DNA from 4 places in the Geomicrobium sp. JCM 19055 genome. Region 1 is predicted to be linked to each of the others. Evidence: riboswitches for the same ligand, from Rfam matches in the RefSeq annotation. Region 1 holds a riboswitch; each other region holds the start of a gene.
The links. Region 1 has a riboswitch for S-adenosylmethionine ahead of JCM19055_RS05940 (ABC transporter substrate-binding protein). Riboswitches for the same ligand answer to the same signal wherever they lie in the genome.
Positions count from the first base shown of each region.

Region 1 (7,439 bases):
GTCATGCATTTGGTGTCATCGATGACAAAAACGAGTTAATTGCTACGGCGACAGCGATTCATTATGATCGTAGGCTTGCATCATTAGGTATGGTCATCGTCCACCCGAACCATCAGAAAAAGAGTCTAGGTAAACGGGTAACGAAGGCATGCCTACAATCGTTACAAACCAATCAATCAATGATTTGTGTGGCAACCGAAGCGGGATTTCCACTATACAAAAAGCTAGGCTTTGAACCTTTGCATACGGTACATAAGTATACGACGAATCAAGTTATGGCGCCAAAAGAGCGAATTTTTCGTCCCTTCAAAAAAGAAGATATAAAACCGATAATAGAACTTGATGCAAAAGCAACGGGCTCAAACCGTAGCGATTTTCTAAAGAAACGTTTTAAGCAGGCCGAAAAAGTATTGGTGAAGTATGATGCTAACGGTCAAATCATTGCTTACGGTGTAGCAATTCAAGGGGAGCATATGCGCGTAATCGGTCCCATTGTTGCCAAAACACAACAAGACTTCTGCATGCTCGTGCAAGAGCTTGCAGTGGATGCAAAAACGCCGATTCGAATCGATGTGCCGACCGACCGTTACCACGATGAACTAGTAACGATTGGTTTTACAATCGACGCGACACCATGGATGATGGGATATGGTCGTAGTGATTCACCGTACGAAGAAAACTATCATTATGCATTAGCCGCTCAAGCTTACGGGTAATAAATCACGCGTCCACCTCATAGAGTCTAGTAATAGTATAGAGGAGGGCGATTGAGTGAAGCGTGAGAATTCGTTCTTTCAATGGTTACTTTGCATGGCACTAGCAGTGGCGCTTCTATATATGCCAGTTCAGCTTTTGCGACGGCGCAAAAAGAGGCCATGCTAGAGACGAATATCCAAGAAGAAACGCAGTGGCAGACATTTCAATATCAATATTTGGGTAAAGGACAATTATATCGAAATGGGAATCACTCATTCTATCTAGCGAACAACTATGCAGGTTACTACTTAATCAGTGTGCAACAAGATGGGCATACGATTGAACGGGTAACCCCAATTGGTGCAGACCGTTCTATGATTGAACGAGAAGTTGAGCGATACAACATTTCCCAATGAGAGCTTACGGTTTATTTTTGAAATAAATTTCTGTATGATAATATAGATTGGCTATTTTTATAGAAAGGAGGGGTATGTGATGAAAAGAGATAAAGCAGTTGTTGTTTTTAGTGGTGGACAAGATAGCACGACGTGTTTGTTTTGGGCACTAGAACGATTTGAAACGGTCTATGCCGTCACATTCTCTTATGGGCAACGTCATAGTCAAGAAGTTGAGGTGGCCAAATCAATCGCAAATGATGTTGGTGTTGAGCATCATGTGCTAGATATGGATTTACTCAATCAACTTGCGCCTAACGCACTTACGCGTTCAGATATTGAAGTAACAGACGGAGGCGAAGGTGAGCTTCCTAGTACGTTTGTTCCTGGCAGAAACCTGCTCTTTTTGACGTTCGCAACGATTTTCGGTCAGCAACGAGGTGCGTTCGACATTATCACAGGTGTGTGTGAGACTGACTACAGTGGGTATCCAGATTGCCGTGATGGTTTTGTGAAATCACTAAACGTAACGCTCAATCTTGCGATTGACAACACCTTCGTTATTCATACTCCTCTCATGTGGCTGGATAAAGAAGCAACATGGAAGTTAGCAGATGATCTTGGAAAGTTGGATTACGTACGTGAACGCACGTTAACGTGCTACCACGGCGTTCAAGGCGATGGCTGCGGCGAATGTCCAGCATGTGAGTTACGAATGCAAGGATTACAAAAGTACCTCGATCATAAGGGTAGGGATGACTAATGCTCCAACAATTTTACCCACAAGTACACCATGACTATCGGTATGAACTCAACAAGGACATGCATTTTGCTGCTGCGCATTTTATTGATGATGAGCGAGCAGGTGTATGTAAAGAAATGCACGGTCATACGTATTTCGTGAACATTACCGTCGCAGGTGATGACCTTGATGATACGGGCTTTTTAATTAACTTTAAATCACTAAAAAAACAAGTGCATGGTCGTTTTGATCATACACTCTTAAATACACATCCAGAGTTTCCAGAAGGGATTCCAACGACTGAAGTCGTTGCGAAAGTGATCTGGGAGCTTGTTGATGAATTGTTATCACAAGAAAAGCATCGTCCTTATTGTTTACAAGTAATCGTTCGTGAAACGCCTACGAGCTATGCGATCTACAGGCCAAAGCGAGGCGAACATCGATGAAAATACCAGTACTTGAAGTATTTGGACCAACGGTTCAAGGCGAAGGCATGGTTGCAGGTCAAAAGACGATGTTCGTACGTACGGGAGGCTGTGATTACAGTTGTGCATGGTGTGATTCGGCATTTACGTGGGACGGAAGCCAAAAGGCGGATGCTCTGACACCAGAAACAATTGTGGCAAAGTTGCAAGAGATCGGTGGCGATCGCTTTAATCACGTAACCATCTCAGGTGGAAATCCTGCTCTTCATAAAGGGATTGGTGAACTCGTTCAGCTACTGAAAGCGCAAGACATTGGCACTGCGGTTGAAACACAAGGTAGTTTTTGGCAAGAATGGTTACGAGAGATTGACGATGTTACGATTTCCCCAAAGCCCCCGAGCAGTAAGATGATTACGGATTGGGAGAAACTCGATTATTTTTGTGAACAGCTTCAAACAAGACCATCGGGTAGTCAGTCGTTAAAAGTCGTTATTTTCAATGAAGGCGACTTGGCTTACGCGAAAAAAGTGCATGCACGTTATCCGAATATGGCATTCTATTTGCAAGTCGGCAATGACGACTTAGAAGAAGGAGCACCTACTCGTTTGCGTGATCACCTTTTGGAGCGCTATGAATGGCTTGTTGATACAGTTATGGAAGACAAAGAACTAAACAACGTCCGTGTTTTACCTCAAATTCATACGTTGATTTGGGGCAACAAGCAAGGCGTCTAAAGAAAGGAATTTGATTGATGGTTGGTAGAGGAAAAGAAGACTTACCAGAGATTACGCAGCTTGGTAATCAAGGTACGAAGTATTCGTTTGAATACGACCCAGGGGTTTTAGAGACATTTGAGAACAATCACCCAACGAGAGACTATTTCGTTAAATTCAATACCCCTGAATTTACAACACTATGTCCAATTACTGGACAACCGGATTTTGCAACGGTGTACATTAGCTACATTCCGGATGTGAAAATGGTAGAAAGTAAATCACTTAAACTTTATCTATTTAGCTTCCGTAACCACGGTGATTTTCATGAAGATGCGATGAATATTATCGTAAATGACCTCGTGGAATTAATGGATCCTCGATACATTGAAGTGTGGGGTAAGTTTACACCTCGTGGCGGAATTTCGATTGACCCGTACGTAAATTACGGTAAGCCAGGGACGAAATACGAAAAATGGCAGAGCAACGACTGCTCTACCATGACATGTATCCAGAAACGATTACAAATCGTTAAAAAAAACCGCTAAACAGCGGTTTTTTATTTGCGATTTTCGATACCAATTAATTCACTAACCGTCACAAATTCATACCCCTGAGATTGCAACTCTGGAATGATCGTTTGTAATGCTTCTGGTGAATTCACCGTCAAATCAGGCTGTCGACGCATCATGCAATAAGATGATACTGCCAGCTGTTGTGTCAGCGATGACTCGTTCACTGACTTCATCAGCAGGAATCTCTTGCCAATCATTGGGGTCCACATCCCACCCAATCGCCACGTTGTTCATCTCTCCGAGCCGTACAACGTCTTCTTCTGAAATACTACCAAATGGTGGACGGAAGAGACGTGGTCGAAAACCGACGATATTCTCAATGACAGCATCTGCTTGATTAATTTCCTGTTCCATCTCATCAACAGTAAGGTCAGCGAGATTTGGATGGGAATAAGTATGATTGGCAATATCATGCCCTTCATCAACGATGCGTCTTACATAATCAGGGTTTGCTTCTGCTCGTTGCCCGAGTACGAAGAACGTTGCAGGTACATCAAATTCTTCTAATGCGTTCAGCACCGTGTCCGTGAACCGAGGATCAGTCCATCATCAAATGTAAGTGCGATCTGGTTTGATGCATCATTTCCTCGAACGAATACAAGTTCAGGATATTGATCAGCAAGTCCTGGCAACGAACCGACTTGTCTTGCGTCCATTGAATCAACAAATACCGAAAGAGCAATGAGTAATGTACAAAGAATACTAAGTGTAAATCGTTTCATCACGAGTATCATCCTTTCTTTTCCTTTCATAGTGTCACCGTGCAATGAAATTTCATACGAGAAAAAAAGTAGAGAAATAAGGCTAGTGTAAGTTTTGTCTTACATGTCTTTCAGAACATTGACTGTTTTTCTGAAAATAATGCTTGCATTAGCAAATAACCCATAGTAAAGTAACACTATCAACTACATATAGAATCTTATGAAGAGAGGTAGAGGGACTGGCCCTATGACACCTCAGCAACCCCACGTCAGTGGAAGGTGCTAATTCCATCAGAACGATTGTTCTGAGAGATAAGAACGGATACTACTCTCTTTTCTCTTAGAAAAGGGAGTTTTTTGTTCTTGTGAATTTCATATATTCTAATAACAACTAGAAGGTGGATGAACATGGATAAGAGTAAAGTGAAATTCGGATTGTTTGCGTCAGTTGCGGTCGTATTAGCCGCGTGTTCTTCAGAGCCAACAGATGAACTTAGCAATTCTGGCTCTAGTAATGAAGGTGAATCAGCAGGAGGAGACGAGCTTATTGTTGCCGTAGCCAATGATGCGATTAGTCTTGATCCTCATGGTTCAAATGATACTGCTTCAACACATATTCGAACGAATATTTATGATAAGCTCGTTAATCACGATGAGAACATCGAATTACAACCTGAGCTTGCTGAAAGTTTTGAACAGATTGATGATTTGACATGGGAATTCGTATTACGTGAAGATGTGACGTTTACCGATGGTGAACCATTTAATGCTGAAGCTGTAAAAATTAATCTAGAGCGTGTGATTGACCCTGAAGTTGCTTCACCAAAAGCATTTATGTACGACATGATTGATGAAATTGAAGTCGTTGATGAGTATACAGTTCATGTGACAACCGAGTATCCCTTTGCACCGTTTGCGATGAACCTCACTCATGACGGTGGAGGAATGATTAGTCCAAAGGCGATTGAAGAACACGATAATGGTGAACGCAACTTAGAGCTTGAACCAGTTGGGACTGGAAGCTTTCAGTTAGATGAATGGAACCAAGGTGAATCGGTGCGTCTCGTTCGCAACGATGAGTATTGGGGAGAGCTTCCTGAGATTGAAGCATCCACATACAAGATTGTTCCAGACCAGTCCACTCGAATTGCGATGTTAAACAATGATGAAGCACACGTCATTGACGAAATTGAGCCTGTCAATACATCACAAATTGAAACGATGGACCATGCTGATGTCGAGACGGTTGAAAGTACAAGATTGAACTTTATTATCTTAAATAATGATGTGGAACCGTTTGATCAAGTTGAAGTTCGCCAAGCGATTGCAAAAGCTGTTGATACAGAAACGATTGTAGAAGGTATTTATGAAGGATATGGTCGTGCGGCTGATGGCCCGGTTCCTCCTGGTGTCTTCGGTCATACGGAAGATTTAGATAAAAATGATTATGATCTTGAAGAAGCTCAAGAACTGCTTGCATCTGCAGGATATGAAGACGGGTTTAGTACGACGCTTTACGTGCGTGACAACGACCAAATCAACATTCAAACTGCGGAATACATTCAAGATCAACTTGGACAAATTGGAATTGATATTTCTATTGAACAGCGTGAGTGGAGTGCGCTTTTAAGTGCAATGGGTGAGGGAGAACACGAAATGGCGATTGCGGGTTGGACGACTGTGACTGGGGACGCTGACAATGCAACATACTCGGTTTTCCATTCTGATAACAAAGGTGCGAATGGGAACCGTTCGTTTTTGATCACGAAGAAGCAGATCGTCTGTTAGATGAGGCGCGAGAAGAAAGTGATCCTGAAGTGCGTGAACAATATTATGCTGAATTTCAACAAATCGTCTTAGATGAGTCACCGTTAGTGTTTATTGCCAATGATCCATTCCGTGTTGGTGTTCATGAGAATGTGGAAGGATTCATTCCATTGCCAATTGGTGTATTTGATATAAGTCAAGTTCGTCTTCAAACAGATCAATATTAAGATCATGCGAAGAACAAGGAGATCGTGTCCTTGTTCTTTTTTTATTGCTAAATCTGGCGAAAGTTTGGGGGAATGTGTGAATCGTGTTGGATAAAGGGGGGTTGTTATCAGAATGATGACACGGAGATTTCAAAAGGATTTCGCAAATGTGGTAAAGCCTATAGCATCTTCAAAAAACGTCAGAAAGGGTAGGCGATTTAAATTTCAGTTGCTATGATGTACTCAGCTAACAAGGAAAGCCAAGCCGTTAGCAATAACGATCCTCATAATATAGGAGTGTTAAACAATGAATAAGAAACTTCTTTACGGAGCTCTATCAGCAATTTTTTTCAGTAGGACTACTAGCAGCGTGCGGTGAAGAAGCACCAGAAGAAGATCCGGGCATGGACACTGAGGCTCCTGCTGAACCAGCACCTGGTGAAGAAGAGGATGGTCTTGAAGATGGTGGGCTAGAAGATGATGGACTTGAAGACGACGGTCTTGAAGATGAAGATCCATTAGGTGAAGAAGACGAAGATCCACTTGGTGAAGAAGATGAAGACCCACTTGGTGAAGACGACGAAGATGGCGACTTATAATAAATAGCGGACTCTACTGTCCAAAACAAGAAGCGCAAGGAAAATCATCCTAGATTTTCCTTGCGTTTTTTTATGTATCAAGTACTTACTTGTTAATTAATTCCATAAATTTAAAGGTTATAAGACATATTGTACAAAGCACGAAGCATCGTTGAGGATTGCTGACAATGGGGATGAGGAAGTCCTCTTATTACACAGAATGATCGGTTTAATGGTAATACCGCCTTAGATGAGGTTTGTGGAATGGAGATGATCGTGATAACTTTTATGAATGACTTTAGTTGCATAACAACAGGAGGGGTTTAACGAATGAAAAAATTCGCAATGATGAGTGCATTTCTAAGCACTGCTGTCATACTTACTGCTTGTGGAAATGGAAGTGAGGACGAAGAATCAACGGCAAGTCTCGGTGAGCAAGTAGAATATGAAATTATCGGGATCGATCCCGGTTCTGTCATGATGGATACGACAGAAGAAGCACTTGTTCATTATGGCTTGGATGACTGGACGCTTACGAGCAGTTCTGAAGGTGCGATGGTTGCAGCACTTGATACCGCTTACCAGAATGAGGATCCTATTATTATTACGGCTTGGCAACCTCATTGGAAGTTTAATGCGTA
Region 1 covers NZ_BAXL01000005.1:88,730-96,168, reverse strand. Annotated here, with positions in the region: gene JCM19055_RS05975 (GNAT family N-acetyltransferase) at 1-716, shown strand, start outside; gene JCM19055_RS05970 (hypothetical protein) at 798-1,112, shown strand; gene queC (7-cyano-7-deazaguanine synthase QueC) at 1,192-1,854, shown strand; gene queD (6-carboxytetrahydropterin synthase QueD) at 1,854-2,279, shown strand; gene queE (7-carboxy-7-deazaguanine synthase QueE) at 2,276-2,992, shown strand; partial or broken gene queF (preQ(1) synthase) at 3,010-3,506, shown strand; gene JCM19055_RS28705 (hypothetical protein) at 3,531-3,662, opposite strand; gene JCM19055_RS22955 (polysaccharide deacetylase family protein) at 3,643-4,065, opposite strand; gene JCM19055_RS22950 (hypothetical protein) at 4,059-4,268, opposite strand; SAM riboswitch class I at 4,463-4,566, shown strand; gene JCM19055_RS05940 (ABC transporter substrate-binding protein) at 4,656-6,035, shown strand; gene JCM19055_RS27145 (hypothetical protein) at 6,065-6,241, shown strand; gene JCM19055_RS05935 (hypothetical protein) at 6,625-6,819, shown strand; gene JCM19055_RS05930 (glycine betaine ABC transporter substrate-binding protein) at 7,129-7,439, shown strand, end outside.

Region 2 (7,439 bases), on a different contig from region 1:
TTGATGATTTAGAAGAACGTGGATTAACGATGGATGATTTGTGGCTCGACCGTCCGAGAGTACATCAACTGTTTCGCGAACTGGTGATGGAGGCAGATCAATTACTTGGATTTAAAGTTGATGGGGCGCTATCCGTTGAAGTGTTCTCAGTGCCTGCGCAAGGAATGGTTATTCATATTTCGAAAAATGAAGAAGATACGTTGTATGACGACGATGATATGATTGAGATGGATATAACCGTTGATGAGCGAAACGATTTATTTTATAAGTTTAAAGATTTTGAGGCTGTTATTCAGCTCGTTCGAACTTTAAAGCGACTAGGTGTAAAAAGTGGCAAGCTACTTTCTATGAATGATAACTATTATTTGTATTTTCCTTATACCACGATCAAAAAAAAGTGAATATGGACAGCTTTATTGCCATTGTCTCTGAATACGCAGACGTTTGTCCCTACTCACATGTAGCCGTTGAGGAACATGGAAAGTTACTCATGAAACGAAACGCGGTTGATCGGCTGGCGACAATATTTTATAAAGATAATCCAGACAAACAAGTGGAAAAACAGATCGATCTTTAATATAGTTAATATAGGAATTACTTCATGTAAAGTAGGGTAAAGACCCACTATAACCTGTTTTAAAGTCCGGAGTTTTCGATTATGCGTGAACTCCGGCTCACAATATGGAGGTGGCCCTTCAATGGGGAATATGAAGAGGAATGAACAGACAGTCGTAGACCAAGATGGAAACGAGAATAGTCGTATACAAGCAATGAAGTCTACGATTAAGAACGCGCTCAATGCACTAGATTACACACAAGACACAACGGATATACTTACATCTGCATACCGCTCGTTCACTGTAGAAATTCCAATTACGATGGACGATGGCAGCATTCGAATCTTTAAGGGGTATCGTTCCCAACATATTCGTTCTTCACAGCCTTCAATTGGCAGTGTTATTTTGCATCCGAATTTGGATGAACAAGATGTACAAGCATTAGCAATGAAAACCTCTCTTCATACGGGATTGTTAAATATTCCTTATAGCGGTGCTAGTGGTGCAATCATTTGTAATCCTTCTGAATTATCGTTTCATGAGCTTGAACAATTAAGTCGTGGCTATATTCGGGCTTTATTACCGCTTATGAATGCAACGAAAGACATTATTACACCTGATGTTCCAACGCCTGCGAATTTACAGCTAATGGCTTGGATGCACGATGAAGTTGAGATGATTCGTCCAGATCTACATCATAAAGTTGTTGCAGGGCTGCCGGAGTCTCTTGGCGGTGTGCCTGGACGAGAACATTCGGTTGCAAAAGGTGCAAAGTTCACGATTGAAAGAGCAGCTGAACGCTTAAATATGAGTGTACAAGATGCGAATATTATCGTTCACGGATTCGGCAATACAGGCGTGTATTTGGCTCGAGAGCTTGAGAATAAAGAAGCGAATGTGATCGGGGTATCTGATGGGCATGGAGCGCTTTATGACCAAGATGGATTAGATGTTGATTACTTGCTCGATCGTCGAGACAGCTTTGGTATGGTTACGAATTTATTTAAGAAGTCAATTTCTACAGAGCGATTGCTCGGTTCGAAATGCGATATTCTATCGATGCTTCACTCGACAAGAACGTGATGACCGAACAGGTTGCCGACACGATTCAAGCGAAACTCGTTGTAGAAACGGCAAAGCAAACACTCTCTGAATCCCGTGTCGATCAATTGTTCCAAAGAGGATCTATGGTCGTACCAGAAATCATGACGAATTTAGGCAATTTGACGTTAAGTCATTTTGAAGCGATGCAACATGAGCAACGAGTTACATTAAGTGAGTCTGAAATTAATGCGATGTTCAAAGATACGATGTATCGGGTGTTCGATCAAGTGTTTGAAGAAGCGAAACAGCACAATACGAACATGCGAGAAGCGGCAGCTAGAATCGGAATTAAGCGCCATGCAGAAGCTTTGAATTATCGTGGTTTATCATAAGGAAGTGTCATTGTGAACAAAGAACGTATTATTATTGTCGGTGCTGGACCATGCGGTCTGGCAGCGGCTATTCGTTGTAAGGAAGCGGGATTAGACCCGTTAATTATCGAAAAAGAGAACATCGTTTCAGCAATTTTTCATTATCCTACGCACCAGACGTTTTTCTCTGCTGCAAACAAATTAGAAATTGGTGACGTCCCGTTTTATTCAACAAACCACAAACCAAGACGTAATGAAGCGCTCGTCTATTACCGTGAAGTCGTTCAACGGATGGGATTACGCATTCATACGTATGAGGAAGTTGAGCGAATACAAAAGCAGGAAAACGGACAATTTAGGTTACACACAGTGGACCGTTCCAAGGCGCATAACGAATATGAAGCGGCTTACGTCATTGTTGCGACAGGTTATTACAACAATCCTAATCACTTAGGTATTCATGGCGAAGAAAAGCCCCACGTTTTTCATTATTTTAAAGAAGCTCATCCTTTTTATGGGCAACGCGTTCTTGTCATTGGGGGTAGGAACTCTGCGGTCGACACTGCAATGGAGTTGCAAAAAGCTGGTGCCAACGTTACGGTCGTTTACCGAGGGAACGATTATTCAACAAGCATCAAACCATGGATTTTGCCTGAATTTCGAGGTCTTGTGAATAAAGAAGACATTGACTTGTACTTTGAAACCGAAGTTGTCGAGATCCACGATACGCATGTAAACGTGCTTACAAATGGAGTCAAAAAAAACAATAAACGCTGACTTTGTCTTTGCGATGACGGGTTATCACCCAGATCATTCGTTTCTAACGAGTAGTGGTGTAGCGATTGAATCTGATACGGGGAGACCTGTTTATAACAAAGAAACGTTCGAGACGAATGTAGACAATTTGTTTATTGCAGGGGTGATCGCTGCGGGCAATCACGCCAATGAAATCTTTATCGAGTCTGGAAGATTTCATGGTTTACACATTGTAGATTCTATTATTGAACGCGAAAAGAGAGGTCGTTAATCGTGCAGACGATTTGCTTGCTTGCTACTGGAGGAACGATTGCTAGTAAACAGACAAAAGAAGGTCGACTCGTTGCGGGTGAATTAAGTGGTGAAGAGCTCGTTAATTCTCTAAACACACCATTCGATATTCACCTTAAAATTGATTCAGTATTGTCAAAGCCTTCGATTCATATTACGTATGAGGATTTATGGGACATCCGTAAGAAAGTCGTTGAAAACCTTCGAGCAAAAGACATTTCAGGAGTGGTCGTTACGACTGGGACAGATACGCTTGAAGAAGTGGCTTACTTCTTGGATTTAACCGTCCAAACGTCAAAGCCAGTTATTGTTACTGGCTCGCAAAGGGGCCCAGAACAAGTAGGTAGTGATGCATTCGTAAATCTTCGTAATGCAATGATTGCAGCCGCTGACGAACGGGTAAAAGACCTTGGAACAGTCGTCATATTTAATGAGCGTATCTTTAGTGCGAAGTATGTAAGGAAAGAACACGCAAGCAACATTCAAGGATTTAATGCGTTTGGATATGGCTACTTTGGAATTATAGACAATGATCAAGTGCATTTGTTTCAAAAGCCAATTACAAAAGAAGCTTACGTTTTAGCTGACGATTATAAACCGAGCAAGTCTTATGAAATTGAAATTGTAAAAGTGCATCTTGGTGCGACAAACCGACTGCTTGATTTCGTTTTACAAGATGAACGAACGAGCGCTGTCATACTTGAAGGGGTTGGGCGTGGCCAAGTTCCAAAAAAACTTTATGCCGAGCATTCGAGAGGCGAAGATCCCGATTGTCGTTACTACGAGTGCGGTTGAAGGCGAAGTGTATCCTTCTTATGAATATGAAGGTAGTACATATGACTTGTTGAATCATGACGTTATTCTTGGTAAAGACTATAGCAGTAAGAAAGCAAAGATCAAAATGTATGTATTACTCGCAACAGGACAAGATTCGCTTCAACAAGCGTTCGAGCGATGAATGTTCTAGCTTTACTTTCGCTAGCTTCAGCTCCAGCCTTTGCATTGCTTACGTATTTCTATTTGCGAAATGATTACGGTTCTGCGAATTGGAAAAATATTATCCGGTCGTTCGTGACGGGGATGTTAATTGTTTTTCCGATTATGGCAATTCAATTTGCACTAACTGAAGAAGGGGTGTTCACATCCCGTTTATCTGACGTATTTGTTAAGACGGCGTTCATCGAAGAGTTTTTTAAATGGTTCTTCTTACTCGTTACGATGTATCGTTTCAAAACGTGGAGTGTCAAGTACGATGGTATTGTGTACAGTGTCGCACTTTCGTTAGGGTTTGCAACGCTAGAGAACTTTTTTTTATTTGCTTTCAGAAGGCGTCCATACGGCATTTGGCAGGGCTCTTTTCCCTGTAAGTGGCCATGCGCTTTTCGGAGTGATTATGGGTCATTATTTAGGTAACGCACGTTATATGATTGATGGTAAGAAAAAAAATATGGTTAGTTTACGCATTGCTCGTCCCTATTTTCTTGCATGGAACCTTTAACCTTATGTTAACCTATACACAAGACTGGATGGTCGGCATTATTATTTTATTTATGATTTTCTTGTGGTGGTTAGGATTAAGTAAAGTAAAGAAAGCAAATGAAAATAGTAAATTTGTATAGGAGGTCGCTTCATGACGACAGAAACGAGGTACCGCATAGTCATACGATGCCCGAAATGTGGAGAAAAGTATATTCTTCGTGGAAGACAAAAAGCCGAAGGTGAATATGAAACAGGATTTAAACGATGCATTTGCGGGAACGAAGATGATCTCGTCATTGAAGCCACTGCTGAATAATTGTGACTTGAAAGATGGACGATGATGCGTTATCGTATAAGAACCAACTATACATTAAAATATCTTATCAAGAGAGACTGAGGGATTCGGACCGAAGACGTCTCAGCAACCAGCTCCAAATGGAGTCAGGTGCTACATCCTACGGACGTGATCGTCCGAGAGATAAGAGAACTATACACGTAAAGTGTCTTTTTCTATCTCTGAAGAAGGCACTTTTATTTATTTGTAAGGACTTGGAGGGATCAACAGTGGAGAAACAACCATTTACTACAGAAACGAAACTTGTACAAACGGGTAATCGAAGCGATGAACGCACAGGTGCCGTAAATGCACCAATCTATATGAGCACTGCCTATCGTCATTCAGGAGTTGGTGAGACGACAGGATATGATTATGCAAGAACAGGGAATCCTACTCGTGAAATTCTAGAAGATAGCATTGCAGACCTTGAAGGTGGAATTCGTGGGTTTGCCTGTAGTTCTGGGATGGCGGCAATTCAAGCAGTGTTGTCATTATTTGAGTCTGGTGATGAGATTGTCGCATCGTTAGATTTGTATGGTGGGACGTACCGTCTGTTTAATGAATATTGGCCAAAGTGGGGCGTTGGTGTCCAGTACGGGGACCCTCGTGATCTAGAAACGTTTGAAGCGTTAATCGGACCACAAACGAAAGCGTTGTTTATTGAAACCCCGACCAATCCACAAATGCAAGAGGCGGATATTTTAGAACTTTCTGATGTTGCAAAACGACATAATCTTTTGCTTATTGTAGACAATACATTTTACACGCCGCTCATTCAACAGCCACTAAAAGAAGGTGCACACATTGTCATTCATAGTGCTACGAAATATTTAGGCGGTCACAACGATTTAGTTGCAGGACTCATTGCGACGAATGACGAAACGATTGCTGAAAAGCTTTTTAATATCCAGAACGGAATAGGAATGACGCTCGGTGCTTTTGACTCCTGGCTGCTCGTTCGTGGGATGAAAACACTCGCACTACGCATGAAAAAACACGAAGAAAATGCACGAATTGTCTCGCAGTTCCTAGCAGAGCACAGTCTTGTCAAGGAAGTCCTTTATCCAGGGCGAGGAGGGATGTTGTCTTTTCGAGTCACATCAAGTGATCTCGTAGACCCGGTTCTTCGTAAGTTGCAACTTATTACATTCGCAGAGAGTCTCGGTGGGGTAGAAAGCTTAATGACGTATCCTGCAGTGCAAACGCATGCGGACGTTCCAAAAGAAGTACGACAACAAATTGGTATAGACGATTGCCTGATGAGGATGTCTTGTGGCATTGAAAATGCAGAAGATTTAATCGAGGATTTACGTCAAGCTTTTCAAGTAGAGAGATGATTGGAGGAGTTTAGATGAGCTTTTTAGAGAGGCTAAAGGAAACGGTCTTAATTGGTGACGGCGCAATGGAACATTGTTGTATAGCCGGGATATAACAGGATCAATTGAACAAGCAAACCTATACGCTCCAGAACTCGTGTATGAAGCTCATCTTGAGTATGTTCAAGCGGGTGCTGACATTATTCAAAGCAATACGTACGCTGCCAATCGCATTAAGTTAGACACGTACGGGCTTGATCTTCAAGTGGCAAAAATTAATAAAGAAGGAATGAAGCTAGCGAAAAAGGCAGCAGCTTTAAAACCGAACGTCTATGTGGCAGCTACAATCGGTGGAATTAAAGACGGTAGAACGAGCGATTGGACAGACGACCAAATTGATGAAACGGTGACTGAACAAATCGTTGCGCTGTTAAGTGAGAATCCAGATGTCGTTTTACTTGAAACGTACTACGATTTATATGAACTCATTCGCGCAGTTCGCATCGTCCGAAATCATCATCACTCAATCCCGATTATTGCCAATGTCTCGTTAGGGACATTGGTGTGTTGCACGGTGGCATTACGTTAACAGAAGCACTAAAGCGTCTTAAAAAAGAGGGAGCAAACGTAGTTGGCGTAAATTGCCGAATGGGTCCTGCTCAAACCATTACCTCATTAAAAGAAACTGAAATTCCAGAAGGTTTGTTTTTATCTGCGTATCCAAACGCAAGTTTGCCCGGAATTCGAGATGGCAGGCTCGTTTATCAATCGAATCCTAATTACTTTAAAGCACAAGCGTCCTCTTTTCGCGAGTTAGGCATTAATATTATTGGGGGATGTTGTGGGACGACGCCAGAACATATTCGTGGCTTAAAGGAGCGTTTGAAAGGACTTGCACCTTTAGAGAAACGAACAGTAGTCATCGAGGAAGCAACTGACGAGCAAGTAGAAGCAAATGAGTCAAATCAGCAAGTGTACGATGCGAATGTCATCGTTGAACTCGATCCTCCTAAATCACTTTCAAAGATGCCAGTTTTCTTAAAAGGGGCAGAGGCGTTAGTGAATGCAGGTGCGGACAGCATAACTCTCGCTGATAATTCACTTGCAACGTCACGAGTAGACAATGTTGCAGCTGCCACACTCATTCAACAAAAGACACAAGCATCACCGCTCGTTCATATCGCTTGTCGCGATCGTAACTTGATTGGTATGCAATCTCATTTGCTCGGATTACACACGCTCGGTGTAAAAGAGGTGCTTGCGATTACAGGGGACCCTACGAAAGTTG
Region 2 covers NZ_BAXL01000006.1:103,344-110,782, forward strand. Annotated here, with positions in the region: gene JCM19055_RS06985 (adaptor protein MecA) at 1-401, shown strand, start outside; gene JCM19055_RS27195 (hypothetical protein) at 404-577, shown strand; partial or broken gene JCM19055_RS06990 (Glu/Leu/Phe/Val dehydrogenase) at 771-1,993, shown strand; partial or broken gene JCM19055_RS06995 (YpdA family putative bacillithiol disulfide reductase) at 2,006-2,999, shown strand; partial or broken gene JCM19055_RS07000 (asparaginase) at 3,002-3,977, shown strand; partial or broken gene JCM19055_RS28850 (PrsW family intramembrane metalloprotease) at 4,121-4,276, shown strand; gene JCM19055_RS28855 (PrsW family glutamic-type intramembrane protease) at 4,335-4,517, shown strand; gene JCM19055_RS27200 (hypothetical protein) at 4,650-4,814, shown strand; SAM riboswitch class I at 4,876-4,983, shown strand; gene JCM19055_RS07010 (methionine biosynthesis PLP-dependent protein) at 5,063-6,172, shown strand; partial or broken gene JCM19055_RS28860 (homocysteine S-methyltransferase family protein) at 6,309-6,976, shown strand; gene JCM19055_RS28865 (methylenetetrahydrofolate reductase) at 7,178-7,439, shown strand, end outside.
Region 2: linked by a shared signal. The riboswitch ahead of JCM19055_RS07010 (methionine biosynthesis PLP-dependent protein) and the one ahead of JCM19055_RS05940 (ABC transporter substrate-binding protein) in region 1 are both predicted to bind S-adenosylmethionine.

Region 3 (7,439 bases), on a different contig from region 1:
TGAGCACGCCTAAAACTTGTGGTAATCATCTTGATCCCACTTCAAGGCGCGCTCTTCTCGCGTCTCTCCAGTTACACCATCCAAGACAATAGAGCGATGAAACTCACCGATCCTAAGGGAAACAAGAATCATAGGCTCGTAAGCAAGAATAATCTCCTCTCGGTCATAACTTGGTCGTTTCCCTACATATTGGCGGTTCCAATAATTTTCTAGATCAACCATATAGGGTCGTAGAATTCGCTCATTTTGAATAACCGCTTCTACGATTGGGACTGAATGATCAACATTGTCAGTAAGAGAAGGGAGCGCATCGATTTCAGTGCGGTATCCCGACACTGCATCAATAAATGCATACACACGCTCCTCTTTTGGAGGAAACAATCCCCTTTCGCACGTTCTCTTAAATGCAACGAGCCAACAAGGATGATAAAACTTCATGTTCTCAACGATGTAATGACTAAACTGAGTGAGCATCGCTTGACGTTTTGCTACTTTATCTAGGCTTTTGTAAATGGATACGTGTAGTTGATCGGCAGAAAGCTCAGAAAATGTTCCGATCATCTTAAGGTCGTTAATCGCCATCACAGCACGCTCCTCTCGTCTATACCGATAGATTCTCCTTCATTTCGCTCAGTTCCTTTATCGAATGACCGCTACTTTTGTCGTAACATTCCTTTCGCTTTCAATCCGTTAGCAGGGAATTCTTCACTATAAATCGAAATTACCAAGGATAGTACGATTAAAAAGGTGGACAGACATGGATATTCGACATTTAACTTACTTCATTGAAGTCGCGAAGCATTCAAGCTTCACGAAAGCAGCCCGCACCTTACACGTATCTCAACCTTCTCTAAGTAAAACGATTAAGCAACTTGAGCGAGAGTTTGACGTACCGTTATTCTATCGTTCTTCAAAAAAACTCGAATTAACCGATGCTGGAGAAGCGGTATTAAAGAATGCCCAAAACGTCATTGATGCTTTTCAAAATTTGCAAGCAGGAGTGACCGATCTTGCAGACATAAAAAAAGGCCAAATCCGAATTGGACTGCCGCCGATTATTGGAGCCGCTTTCGTCTCTTCTCTCATTAGTTCATTCATCGAAGACTTCCCGCTCATCGACTTACGCTTAAGTGAGGTTGGAAGCATCGCGATAAAAAAAAGGCATTACTGAAGGCTCACTTGATGTTGGGTTCATTTGCAATGTTCCTTTGCAAGGGGAAGATTTTGAATGCAAGCAAATTCTTCATGACCCCCTTGTAGCGGTCATGCACCACGACCACCCATTATCGTTAAATGAACACATTCCTTTGAAAGCACTTGAAGAAGAACACTTTGTTCTTTATCGCAATGACTTTTCATTGCATCGCTCAATTATTGAAGAGTGTTTACGACAAGGTTTTTTTTCCAAACGCTGTATGTGAGAGTTCTCAGAAAGATTTTATGCTACAAATGGTTGAAGCGAAGCTCGGGATTGCCTTACTTCCTGAACATATCGCAAAAACGATGCAATCCCATGTACTTTCTTATGTTCCACTAGAAGACAATCCGCTTCACTTAGAGCTCGTGATGATTTGGCGTAAAGATTCATACTTACCCTTTGCTGCACGAACATTCATTGAAGAGGCCAGCTCATATTATTCAACCGCACAAAAAGAAGCTAGGGGCTCCTAGCTTCTTTTGTGGTTCGTGTTAGTTTGTTAGCTCTTTAGATAGTTCAACAATATAACGTAGTTTCTCCCACTGCTCTTCTTCCGTTAAGATGTTACCGTGATGAGTCGATGCAAAGCCACATTGAGGGCTTAGACAAATTTGCTCTGCAGAAACGTGTTGTTTCGCTTCTTCAATACGTTCTTTAATCGTCTCTTTATCTTCAAGTTCCCCATGCTTTGATGTGAATAAACCGAGTACCACTTGTGGGCCATCACTCGGAATGTGATCGAGTGGACCGAAGTCACCAGAACGATCATCGTCGTATTCTAAGAAGAAGCCGTCCACATTTTCTTTGGCAAACAATGTGGGTGCAATCTTTGCGTAGCTTCCTTTAAAAGCCCACTTTGAACGATAGTTTCCACGGCATAAGTGCGTCGTAATCACTAAGTCTTCTGGTTTATTTTCAAGCACCGCATTTGCTACTTTTAATGCGTGTTCAATTAAGTCTTCTCTTGAATAACCACTATCATTAAACGGAATGTCATCTGAATTAAGTCCAGCGATATACACATCATCGAGTTGCAAATAACGACAACCCGCATCATAAAATGCTTGAATAGCATCGCGGTACGTTTGAACGATGTCTTCTGTGTACGCGTCTAGGTCTGGATAAATGTCTAGATTACGAATTCCCGCATTAAACAATTGATTCGGACTCGGAATCGTTTGCTTTGCAACTGCACGATCTCCGACAATTTCTTTGAACTGAATAAATTCTTTTACGTGCGGGTGATCTTCGTTAAATGAAATCTTACCAATCACTCTTACATCATAACGCTCTGTTTCCTCGCCTTTGAATTGGAAACCATGGTCAGGCACGTAACCTTCGATTCCGTTTAAGTGCTCAAGAAAATCTGTATGCCAAAAACGACGGCGGAACTCTCCATCTGTAACAGCTTCTAGACCCACTTCAATTTGCTTATCAACAACTCGAGTAATCTCTTCGGTTTCAATGTTGTATAACTCTTCAGCGGTAATGTTACCTGCTTGAAAATCTTTTCTCGCAATATGAATTCGTTCCGGACGTAATAGGCTTCCTACGTGATCTGCTTTAAATGGTGCGTGCGTTGCTGTTTTTGTCATGATAATCTCTCCTCTATGTGTGTAGTCTCCTAGTTTTAAGCGATCAATCAACAATCGTTACGAACAAAACCCCCTCTTCTTGTAATAAGAAGAGGGGGTAAATGGTTGCCATTCATCCGACTCTTCTCATCTTTGTAGTATCGCTACTACTGGAATTGGCACAGTACTTAAAAAGTCCGCTGCCGAGGTTTCAAAGGGCCAGTCCCTCCACCTCTCTAGATAAGAAAAATGAATTCATTGAATTTATTAAATCTAATACTAACATCCACAAAATGATTGTCAACAGAAAAGTATATTTTTATTGAATATTATTTCAATGTAATTGTTTCGTCAGTAGGTATTGCCGGTCATTCATCGTTTTCACGTTCTTTTTGCTTTTTGTCACGATTATAGGTTACGAGTTCTTCTGATTTTACGTTCTCTTTATCTTTTTTTCGTGACCATTTCTTCAGACCGAATCTTCTTACCAGATAACTCTTCTGATTTTACTTTATGTTGATCAGACATCTTCTTACCTCCTTGTTGCACTCATCGTTACAATTCAGCTTTGACGTCTAAGCTGCATTGTATTCCATGAACTTATAGTAGATTGATTCCATACCTGACTAAAGCCAGAATGGCGATTACGATCAGGATGACTACTGTAAAAATAAACATGCCATAGAAGACAGCGCCAACACCGTGAGCAACATCGAGCCCGACTTGTTTTAATAAATGTCTTATTCTACTCAATCGAAAACACCTCAACGATTAGAACTTAGTTCATTAAATTATAACAACGAAACGCTATAGACATAACCTTTTGCGCCAATTATTTGACTACAACTCATTCTTTTCGCTTAGCCATCGTAGTGCAATCCTCTTGATCGTCCTCCCAGTTATTGTTCAATCAGACGAACGTTGCTACCATAATGGGTGAAATCAGGAGGGGATTTTATGGGAAAAACAAAAAGATTTTCCATTTTTATGGGGAGCACCTTACTCGTTGGGATGCTAGCAGCCTGTGGGGATGATGAGGAACAATCGGCAGATCCAGTCGATGAGGAAACGAATAACGAAACAAATGAAAGCGATTCAACAAGTACATTTACTGTGTTTGGAACGACTGATATTCATGCTCACCTTTTGCCTTATGATTATATGAATGATGAAGAAGACTCAACAATTGGATTAACGAAAGTATACTCTCTTCTCGAAGAACTTCGTGAAGAGTATCCAAATCATATGCTTGCGGATAACGGAGATACAATTCAAGGGAGTATTTTAGGCGATATGCCTGCCCAAATTGAACCACTTGCAGATGATGAGTCTCACATCGTGATGGATGCGATGAATGAGATGGGATACGACGCAGCTGCACTTGGAAATCATGAATTTAACTTCGGTCTCGATTTCCTTGATGAGACGATGGAAGATGCAGATTTCCCATGGTTATCGGCCAACGTTGTTGAGCCTGGCACTGAGACGCCTGTCTATGAGCCGTACACCATTGTAGAACAAGAAGTGGACGGTGAAGTGCTTAATGTAGGCTTTATCGGGTTCGTTCCACCACAAATTATGAGTTGGGACGCTGCACACCTTGAAGGTGAAGTCGAGACGTTAGAAATTGCAGATGCCGCTGAGAAATTTGTGCCACAACTTCAAGAAGAAGGTGCAGACCTTGTCATTGCACTTGCTCATACAGGCATTAATGATGGCGATCGTATGAGTGAAAATGCCGCACTATCCATTGCTGAAGTTGATGGCGTGGACGGAATGTTACTTGGGCACCAACATAACCACTTCCCAAGCGAAGACTATGAAGGTGTTGACGGTGTGGATGTAGATGCAGGAACAATCCACGGGGTACCAGCAATGATGCCAGGCTCTTGGGGAAGCCACCTCGGCGTGTTAGCTTTTGAATTAGAGAATGCTAACGGAGAGTGGAATGTCGTTTCAGCGACTTCTGAAATTCAAAGCACTGAAGATCAACCTTCACACGAGGGACTTGAAAACCTCGTCATGGATGCTCACGAAGCGACGGTAAGCTACGTAAATAGCCCCGTTGGCGAGATTACTGACGATATCCATACATTCTTCGCACGTGTTGAAGACAATGAAGTTGTACAGTTAATTAATGACGCACAACTCGATTATATGGAACAAATGCAAGCAAGCGGTGAACTAGAAGAAGACGTTCCCCTTCTATCAGCTGCTGCCCCGTTTAGAGCAGGACGCGGTGGTGACTTTACGTATGTTGAAGAAGGTGACGTTGCCATTCGTGACATGAATGACGTTTACGTCTTCCCGAACACATTGCACGTCGTTGAAGTGGACGGCGATCAACTGAAGAACTGGTTAGAATACTCTGCCCTTAACTTCAATCAAATTGATCCAGATGAAAACAATGAGCAAGCATTGATTAATGAAGACTTTGCAAGCTATAATTTTGACGTCATCGAAAACGTTACCTACGAAATTGATGTCACGCAAGATGAAGGTGAGCGAATCGTTGACCTACAACATGAAGGTGAAGACGTAACGAGCGATGACCGTTTCTACGTCGCGACGAACAACTACCGTGCTGGTGGCGAGGACCATCTTGATAGTTCAGTAGAAACTGTCCTTGAGACGACGGACGAGAATCGCCAAGTCATTATTGACTACATCGTGAATCATGACGGTGCCTTGAACGTTGAACGTAGCAACAACTGGCAGATCACGCCATTTGAATCTGCTGGAGAAGTCATTTTCGAAACTGCTTTAGAAGCACAAGACGCAAGTGACGATCACGAACGTATTGAATTTATCGAAGAAGACGGCGACGGCGCAACATTTAGCTTCAACTAAAGAAAAGGGGACAGTCCCCCACCACTGCACAGAATTAACGCAGTGGGGGACTGTCCCCTCTGTTTGTCATGAGTAGAAATTCAACGTCTGTTTCGCCGTAATTCATGAATGTCATTTCGGTGTTAAATCCGAACTTCTTGTAGAGAGTAACGGCTCGTTGATTCCACCTCGCAACGCTTAACCGAAAGAATTCTGGCGCATACAATTCTTCACCTACGCTAAGTCCGAGTTCAAAAAAACTGAAGTCCATACCCTTGCCCTGTGTATACCGGATTCATACCTAAGCCAATATCGATTGGGCGTTGATCGTCGTAACACCCTTCTCGCTTTCCACCCGGTACTTTTGCACTTTCACCATAGCAATAGAAACCAAACACATCATCTTCTGCTGTTACAACAACATAGTAGTTACCGTTAAGCAATTCATCTTGTTGCTCTTTACTCTCACTCAAACTGTATAAAGAGTACGGAGGTTCATATGTCCAACTCATAATAATGGACGCCTCTCGCTTACTCATCGGCAACACATTTAGCTTCATCGCTTTATCCTCCGATACGATGTAGGAGTTACTCCAGTCACTTTCAAGAACGTTCTGCTAAACGTCGAGCAGTACGTATACCCGACTTGCTTCCCTACTTGAGCAATGGAATGATTCGTCTCAATTAATAAATCCTTCGCCCGTTCAATTCGGTAATCTTCCAAGTAGACCCGAGGCGTTTTCCCCGTTTTCTGCTTAAACCATTCTACATAATACACAGGATGAAAATGCTCTATGGACGCCAAACTTTCTACTGTAATCGGTGAAGAAAACTGTTCATGAATATGAGCAATTGATGCGTATTCATGGGTAGATACTTTTTCTTTCATTATAGCAACAAGGTGAGGAAGTAAGTGGCCTTTTGCTTGATTTGTATTCTCGAGTAGTAGCTGACGAATCGCGTGCCAGGATTGATCTTTCTGAAACCTTCGCTCACTTCGCAAGTCTTTCGTATCAACGTAAAACTGCGGAAGATCGACGACTAGAAATTCGTTATAGCCCTTGCAGTAAAACGAATGTTCCAAATTCTGAGGGAGTAGTACAATGCTCTTATCCTTCAACGTCAGTTTCCCATTTACCGTCTCAATTTCCATAGAGCCTTGTAATGGAAATAAAATTTGCGCATACGCATGACGATGTGTGTACGGTTCTTCCCGATACGTTCGCCTCTCACAAATCATCGATTGATTGTCTGCTCCCAAAGCCAATCCTCCTCATTCTCTCATTACGTTACAGTGAGCGAAGCTCTCATGCCTACCATTCAATCAAAGCGCATTAGACTTCTTTCATTTCTTCGATTAATTCACTAACACTCGTTACTTTACGATCGCCATAAGCGACAGCACCATTATCAAGATCAATATAAATTGCCTTCATTCCCTCTGCCTTTGCAGGAATAATCTCGTTTAAATAATTGTCCCCAATGCTTAGTGTCTGTTCAGTAGTCACATTGTACCTTTTCATAATCGAGATAAAGTGCGCCCTCGTCTCCTGTGGCTTCATCGCATTTGTAACGACTTCGTGAAACACGCCTTCTAAATGAAGAAGCTTGAGCAAACGCTCTACATCATCATCTGTACTGTTCGTAAGTAAAACAATTGATTTCTTCTCTTTCAATGACAATAATCCTTCACGAAGTCCTTCGATAACCGATAGTGTAAACGCATCCGTTGCCATAAACTCTTTCGTTTTATGATATGCCGGCTGAGGATCTTTCACACCGTAATGTCTCGCCGCTACATTTGGGAGCCACCATCCATCACCGATTGCAATGACCTG
Region 3 covers NZ_BAXL01000004.1:747-8,185, forward strand. Annotated here, with positions in the region: partial or broken gene JCM19055_RS04570 (hypothetical protein) at 1-13, shown strand, start outside; gene JCM19055_RS04575 (hypothetical protein) at 10-582, opposite strand; partial or broken gene JCM19055_RS04580 (LysR family transcriptional regulator) at 758-1,671, shown strand; gene JCM19055_RS04585 (5-methyltetrahydropteroyltriglutamate--homocysteine S-methyltransferase) at 1,690-2,793, opposite strand; SAM riboswitch class I at 2,917-3,019, opposite strand; gene JCM19055_RS27065 (hypothetical protein) at 3,373-3,525, opposite strand; gene JCM19055_RS04595 (bifunctional 2',3'-cyclic-nucleotide 2'-phosphodiesterase/3'-nucleotidase) at 3,730-5,622, shown strand; gene JCM19055_RS22775 (hypothetical protein) at 5,657-5,872, opposite strand; gene JCM19055_RS22780 (hypothetical protein) at 5,853-6,161, opposite strand; gene JCM19055_RS04605 (AraC family transcriptional regulator) at 6,158-6,862, opposite strand; gene JCM19055_RS04610 (HAD family hydrolase) at 6,936-7,439, opposite strand, start outside.
Region 3: linked by a shared signal. The riboswitch ahead of JCM19055_RS04585 (5-methyltetrahydropteroyltriglutamate--homocysteine S-methyltransferase) and the one ahead of JCM19055_RS05940 (ABC transporter substrate-binding protein) in region 1 are both predicted to bind S-adenosylmethionine.

Region 4 (7,439 bases), on a different contig from region 1:
CATCCCACCTGAGAATTTATTTGGCGATTGCTTTGCCTTTGACGATAGTCCAACGAACTCAAGCGCTTCTTTGACCCGTTGCTTCTTCTCTTCACCCTTCAAACCGTATACGCCTGCAAAAAACTCTAAGTTTTCTTTCGCCGTTAATTCCTCAAATACGGTAATCTCTTGCGTAACGAGACCCATTTTCTTTTTATTTTCATGGTGAAATACCGCTCCCTCTTCCCCGAATAGTTGAATCACGCCTTTATCAAAAGGAATAATCCCCATTAAACATTGAATGAGCGTCGTTTTCCCTGCACCGTTCGGTCCGAGCAAACCGAGAATTTCCCCTTCATGAATATCTAAATCAACATAATCAAGAGCAATTTGATCTTTATACCGCTTCACGATGCCTTTGATTGATGCAATTGTCATTTGTTTCACCATCCCAATTAGATTACCTTTAGTATGTAACGTTCTTACATCAATAAGTAGTGACATCTGTCATTAGATGAATGTCATAGCGGCTTATAAGGAAAACCTATACTACACAACAAAAAAAGCCTTGTCATAATGACAAGCTTTTACATCGTCTAGATGTTTGCTGCTTTTTTTGAGTTGGTCTGCTTTATCCGTACGTTCCCATGGTAAATCAACATCTGTACGGCCAAAATGTCCGTAAGCTGCGGTTTGTTTGTAAATCGGAGTACGTAAGTCGAGCATTTTAATAATGCCTGCAGGTCGCAAGTCAAAATGACTTTCAACGAGCGTAAGCAATTCACTTTCACTTACTTTACCCGTACCAAACGTGTTAATCGAAATGGAGACAGGCTTTGCAACCCCAATCGCATAAGCCAATTGAACTTCACATTTCTCTGCAAGTCCAGCGGCTACGAGGTTCTTCGCAACGTAGCGTGCGGCATAGGAACCCGAACGGTCAACTTTTGTTGGATCCTTTCCAGAGAACGCGCCTCCACCGTGACGAGCAAATCCGCCGTACGTATCAACAATAATCTTTCGTCCAGTTAAACCTGCATCTCCTTGAGGTCCACCAATCACGAAGCGTCCTGTCGGATTAATAAAGAACTTCGTTTTTTCGTCGACCCACTTTTCTGGGACAATCGGTTCAATCACATGCTTTTGCAAGTCACGCTCAATTTGCTCAAGTGTTGCTTCTGGATGATGCTGTGTTGAGATAACAATCGTATCGATTCGTACTGGTTTGTCATCTTCATCATACTCAATTGTCACTTGCGTTTTACCATCAGGTCGTAAGTAATCTAATGTGCCGTCTTTACGGACCTTTGCTAATTGACGAGCAAGTCGATGTGACAATGAAATTGGCATAGGCATATATTCTTTCGTTTCATTGTCCGCATAACCAAACATTAACCCTTGATCGCCAGCACCGATCTCTTCAATTTCTTTGTCGGTCATTGCGCCTTCGCGAGCTTCGAGTGCTGCGTTAACACCTTGAGCAATATCAGGAGATTGCTCATCAATCGCGGTAAGGATTGAGCACGTTTCAGCATCTAAGCCATACTTCGCTCTCGTGTACCCGATTTCAGTTAACGTTTCACGAACGATCTTTTGAATATCGACGTATGTCGTTGTTGTAATTTCACCAGTTACTAAGATCATTCCGGTGTTGGCTACTGTTTCACATGCCACCCTTGCGTTTGGATCATGTCGTAAAATTTCATCTAAGATTGCATCAGACACTTGATCACAAATCTTGTCTGGATGGCCTTCTGTTACAGATTCTGACGTAAAAAGCGACGCCCATTTGCTTCCATGATTCTCCTCCTTATGAAACACTGTATTACTTTATATGTTTGAAGTGCCCTAGAGTGCGTGTATCGACTCAAAACACTTCATTTCCCTTTATGGCAAGGACCATAAAGAATATAAGGGCGAGTTGTATCGTATGATTTCATGAAAAAAAAGCCCTTCACCGATGAGGGAAGGGGCATTACCTTTCACCTTTCGCCTCTTATCTTGCAAAACAGATGATGTTTTGCCAGGTTGGCACCTTATCTGCATGACTACAGATGGTTGCTGGGTTTCACAGGGCCTGTCCCTCCACCTTCTCCTGATAAAAGCCTACCAAGTAAATATAACGGCAAACGCGAAGAATTGCAAATCTCGACAAGTGAATTAATCAAATCGTAGAATTTTCTGTTCTATTGACTAAGAAATGTCGATTTTGCATTGATCATGATTGCAATGTTGCCCAATGATTGGCCGATTTTCGGCAATCTTCCTATATAATCCTTTGCCAATCACGTTAAATGGTCTCATGTTTATGATGCGCATCGGGTACTTTAATAATGCGTGTTCTTCCAGTAGCCTAATAACGCCATCAAAACCACGATACACGTACGTCGAATTGATTAAAACATGCATTTCTTTCGTTAAATCAGTCGATTGAACAAACGGATATTGTTGTTCTAACTCAGGTTCATGCAGATCCACCCATTTAACATGGTTAAACTGGTCGTAGGTTTGGATCACACGCTTTGTTTTTTTGACAAATCGTACATTGTTGATCATAAAAGACGACACATGAGTCCATAGTTGATCACACCTTTTTTATAAAATCCACGTTAAACATGACACCTTTGTGAAATCGAAAAATAGTATAGACTATAAATCAAAATGTGTTATACTAATTTCAAATCAATTCAACACTTTCGTTCCGTGATTATTGTGAGAAGGAGTTTTGCTACTATGAGTACCGTATCTTTTGAGTCTGCACTGCAACACTTACTGAATGGAGATCACATTGAAACTGATCTTCCTGAATCGAGATTAGTGGAAAGAGCACTCTCACGAGGCGAAGGTGTACTAACAAAATCTGGCGCATTTGCAGCCACTACAGGTTTGTACACAGGTCGATCACCTAAAGATAAATTCATCGTTGATGAACCGTCTGTACACGATTCCATTGATTGGGGTGTCGTAAACGCTGCGGTTGATAAAGATGTATTCTCTAAACTATATCGTAAAGTGCTTCACTATTTAGGTCAACAGGATGCACTTTTTGTTACTAATGGATACGCAGGCAAAGACACCGACTATCGTCTTTCTCTTCGCGTTGTAAATGAATTTGCTTGGCACAACCTTTTTGCACGTCAATTATTCATTCGTCCTGAGGAGAATGAACGCCCTGCTGAAGAAGAGAACGGATTTACAATTGTCTCAGCACCAGGATTTAAAGCGGATCCTGAAGTGGACGGCACACGTTCTGAAGCATTTGTTCATATTTCGTTTGAAGAGCGAATCGTATTAATTGGTGGTACTGAGTATGCCGGCGAAATGAAGAAGTCCATCTTCTCTATTATGAACTACTTGTTACCTGCTCAAAACGTTTTACCGATGCACTGTTCTGCTAACACAGGCAAAGAAGGCGATGTTGCACTTTTCTTCGGTCTTTCTGGAACAGGGAAAACAACACTTTCTGCAGATCGTACGCGTTTTCTAATCGGTGACGATGAGCACGGTTGGTCTGATAACGGTGTATTTAACATTGAAGGTGGTTGCTACGCTAAAACCATTAACCTTTCTAAAGAAAAAGAACCAGACATTTACGATGCCATTCGCTTTGGCGCAGTGCTCGAGAATGTCGTTGTTGATGAAGAGAGTCGTAAACCAGATTATGATGATGGTTACTACACGGAGAACACACGTGCAGCTTATCCACTTGAGCACATCCAAAATGTACTCCCTCAAGGTGTTGCCGGTCATCCGAATACAATTATTTTCTTAACTGCTGATGCATTTGGTGTATTGCCACCAATCAGCCGTCTAACAAAAGAACAAGCAATGTACCACTTCTTAAGTGGGTATACGAGCAAGCTAGCAGGAACTGAGCGTGGTGTTACAGAACCTGAAGCAACGTTCTCAAGCTGCTTTGGTGCACCGTTCCTACCAAGACATGCATCGGTTTATGCAGAGATGCTCGGTGAGAAGATTGACCAACATGAAGTGAATGTATTCCTCGTCAATACGGGTTGGAATGCAGGTGGTTACGGTTCAAGTGATCGTATTCCATTGAATTACACGCGTGCAATGGTGCAAGCGGCACTTGAAGGTGAATTGACGAACGTTCAAACGAATCAAGACCCGATCTTTGGTCTTCATATTCCAAAGCGTGTACCAGGCGTTCCTGATGAAGTGCTTCAGCCGAGGTCAACTTGGGACGATCCTAAAGCCTACGACGAGAAAGCTTCACAGCTTGCGAAGAAGTTCAAAGAGAACTTTGAACGTTTCTCTCACGTTTCTGATGAAATTCGTAACGCTGGACCTACCTTTAAATAAATTACACATGTATAAGAACTTCCAATAATTCATTGGGAGTTCTTTTTTTGTTTTACACACCTCTATACAGGCGATCGCATAAGATATTGCATCTATGGAAGTAGAGGGGACGAATGTACATGAAACGTGCGGGGAAATTCGCTTTGCTGTCTGTACTTAGTGGTTCATTAGTACTTTCAGCTTGTGGGGATGATCAATCAGTAGAAACGTTAGAAGTAGCAGAAGTTACACGTTCGATTTTTTTATGCACCGCTTTACGTTGCGGTGGAAGAAGGATTTTTTTGAAGAGGAAGGGCTAGACGTCGACATTACGACGACTTGGGGTGGAGATAAAACGATGACTGCACTCCTAGCAGACAGTGCGGATATTGCCCTCGTAGGTGCTGAAACGTCGATTTACGTGCATGCACAAAACCCGATGGATTCAGTCGTAAACTTTGCAGCCTTAACTCAAACTGACGGAACGTTTCTCGTCTCACGTGAGCCGATTGACGACTTTAGTTGGGAAGATTTAAAAGGGACGACATATTTAGGTCAACGTGCCGGGGGAATGCCGCAAATGGCTGGGGAATTTGCGCTTGCCTCAAACGGCATTGACGTAGAGGAAGATGTCGTGTTGGACCAAAGTGTCGACTATGCAAACATCGCTGCAGCATTTGCAGCTGGTACGGGCGACTTTGTTCAATTATTTGAGCCTACTGCAAGTGAATTTGAACGCGAAGGTGTCGGTCATGTTGTCGCTTCATTTGGTGAAGAGTCCGGCATCTTACCGTATACAGGGTTTATTACGAAAGAGAGTACCGTTGAGAATAACGAGGAAGCGCTCGTAAAGTTTAATCGTGCACTATACAAAGCACAACAATTTGTGCAAGAGGAAGATAGTCAAGTCATTGCCTCTTCCATCGAGCCTTACTTTGAAGAAACACCTGACGATTTAATTGCGCAAGTCGTCGATCGCTACCGCGACCAAGATTCCTACGCAATCGATCCGTATATTGATGAAGATGGCTGGGATCACTTGCAAGATATTATGGAAGCTTCAGGCGAATTACCTGCACGTTTTGATTACGAAGACCTCGTAAATACAACCATTACAGATCAAGCGCTTCAACGTTAATGATAAACGGGGGCTTCTGAGCGTTCTCAGAAGCCCTTTACGATGAGTACCGATAAAAACAAAGGAGGTACCGAATGGCACTGCTAAATCTACGTCACGTAAAAAAACACTTTTTCACACAAGAACATGTCGTTGAGGCAATCCGCGAGATTAGCTTTCAAGTAGAAAAAGGTGAATTTGTATCGATCATTGGGCCAAGTGGTTGTGGCAAGACGACCGTTCTTTCAATGATCGCTGGCTTAACCTCACCATCAAGTGGCCAGATTGAATTAAGCGGTTCAAGTGTGACAGAACCTTCCGCAGAGATCGGCTACATGTTGCAGCAAGATTATTTGTTCCCGTGGCTTACCATCGGAAAAAACATGACGATTGGTCTTGATGTAACAAAAATGAAGACAGTTGAAAATAAAGAGTATGCCCTTGACTTGTTAGAGCAAATGGGGCTTTTAGATCGGGTCGATGACATGCCTCATGAACTGTCAGGGGGATGCGCCAACGAGTCGCACTCGTTCGAACATTAGCTACGAAACCTTCTCTTCTGCTATTAGATGAACCCTTTTCCGCTCTAGACTTTCAAACAAAACTGAAATTAGAAGACCTCATTCACGATACGTTAAAAGCTCAAAAGAAAACGACCGTACTCGTTACCCATGATATCGGAGAAGCCATTGCCATGAGCGACCGGGTCGTCTTGCTCGGACATCGACCTTCCTTCGTACAAGAAATTTTTACAATTCCAGATGAATTACGTGAGTTAAAACCTCTACAAGCGAGAAATCATCCGACGTATCAAACATGGTTTCAGAGGATCTGGAAGGAGTTAGAGTCCCTTGAATCAACAAGTTAATTCACAGTTCACAAAGCACTTACGAATGAAAAAAACGAGAGCGTTGGCAAATTCGGCTTACCCAACTTGCCATTTTGATTGCGTTTTTTGCACTTTGGGAAATTGCGAGTCGGATGTATTGGATTGATCCACTGTTATTTAGTTCACCTTCGAGTGTGTATTCCGTTTTTGTTTCGATGATGCAAAGTGGAGCACTTCTCACCCATACGGGTGTCACATTGTTCGAAACGATTATGGGATTCCTCATCGGTACGATTGGCGGTGTGTTAATCGCTGCTATGCTTTGGTGGTCACCCTTTCTCTCTCGCGTGTTAGACCCTTACCTTGTTATCTTAAATGCCATGCCTAAGGTTGCTCTTGGTCCGATCCTCATCGTAAGCTTTGGTCCAAACATGAGCTCAGTCATCGCTATGGGTGTTCTTATTTCAATTATCGTTACAACCCTTGTCATCTATAGCGCATTTAAGGAAACTGATGCGAACTTAGTCAAAGTGGTTGATACGTTTGGTGCATCAAAAACGCAACGTTTTCGCTACGTGATTTTTCCAGCGTCCTACCCTGCCATTCTCTCAGCATTAAAAGTTAACGTTGGTCTCGCTTGGGTCGGTGTGATCGTTGGGGAGTACCTCGTTTCCAATCAAGGTCTCGGTTATATGATTATTTACGGATTCCAAGTCTTTAACTTTAATATGGTCATGTTAAGCTTAGTCGTTGTCGCCATACTTGCCACATTAATGTATCAAGGGGTCGCACTTCTCGAAAAACAGATGACAAAACAACGAAAACAATAAAAGGTCGCACTTAGAAAGGAGGACACTGAAAAACAGAGGTTTGCTTCAAAAAAAGACCCAAGTAACTAAAAAACGGATGCCTAATTTTCATAAATAAGGGGATTGGACATCCGTTTTTATGATTTCAGTGTCTATGGGGAGTCTATTTCTCCATTACCTTGATAATTCGTTTGATGTTCACCGTGAATATCGCCATCGCACCCTGCAGCTCCATACTTAAAAGACCCGAGGATGAGGCGGTTTCATACCCGTGTCGGTGCTTGAGTTCGCTGTTCTTAGCTTCAATTTTGTAACGCTCACGAGCTCGTGTTTTGAACGATTCCGTTTCTTGAAACGCCATCTGCGCGGTATGCTCAGCGGATTTAATGGTTTCCGAATAGGT
Region 4 covers NZ_BAXL01000017.1:91,075-98,513, reverse strand. Annotated here, with positions in the region: gene JCM19055_RS15475 (ABC transporter ATP-binding protein) at 1-417, opposite strand, end outside; gene metK (methionine adenosyltransferase) at 529-1,800, opposite strand; SAM riboswitch class I at 1,973-2,084, opposite strand; gene JCM19055_RS15465 (DCC1-like thiol-disulfide oxidoreductase family protein) at 2,173-2,535, opposite strand; gene pckA (phosphoenolpyruvate carboxykinase (ATP)) at 2,713-4,302, shown strand; gene JCM19055_RS15455 (ABC transporter substrate-binding protein) at 4,547-5,419, shown strand; partial or broken gene JCM19055_RS15450 (ABC transporter ATP-binding protein) at 5,494-6,266, shown strand; gene JCM19055_RS15445 (ABC transporter permease) at 6,317-7,057, shown strand; partial or broken gene JCM19055_RS25690 (IS1182 family transposase) at 7,200-7,439, opposite strand, start outside.
Region 4: linked by a shared signal. The riboswitch ahead of metK (methionine adenosyltransferase) and the one ahead of JCM19055_RS05940 (ABC transporter substrate-binding protein) in region 1 are both predicted to bind S-adenosylmethionine.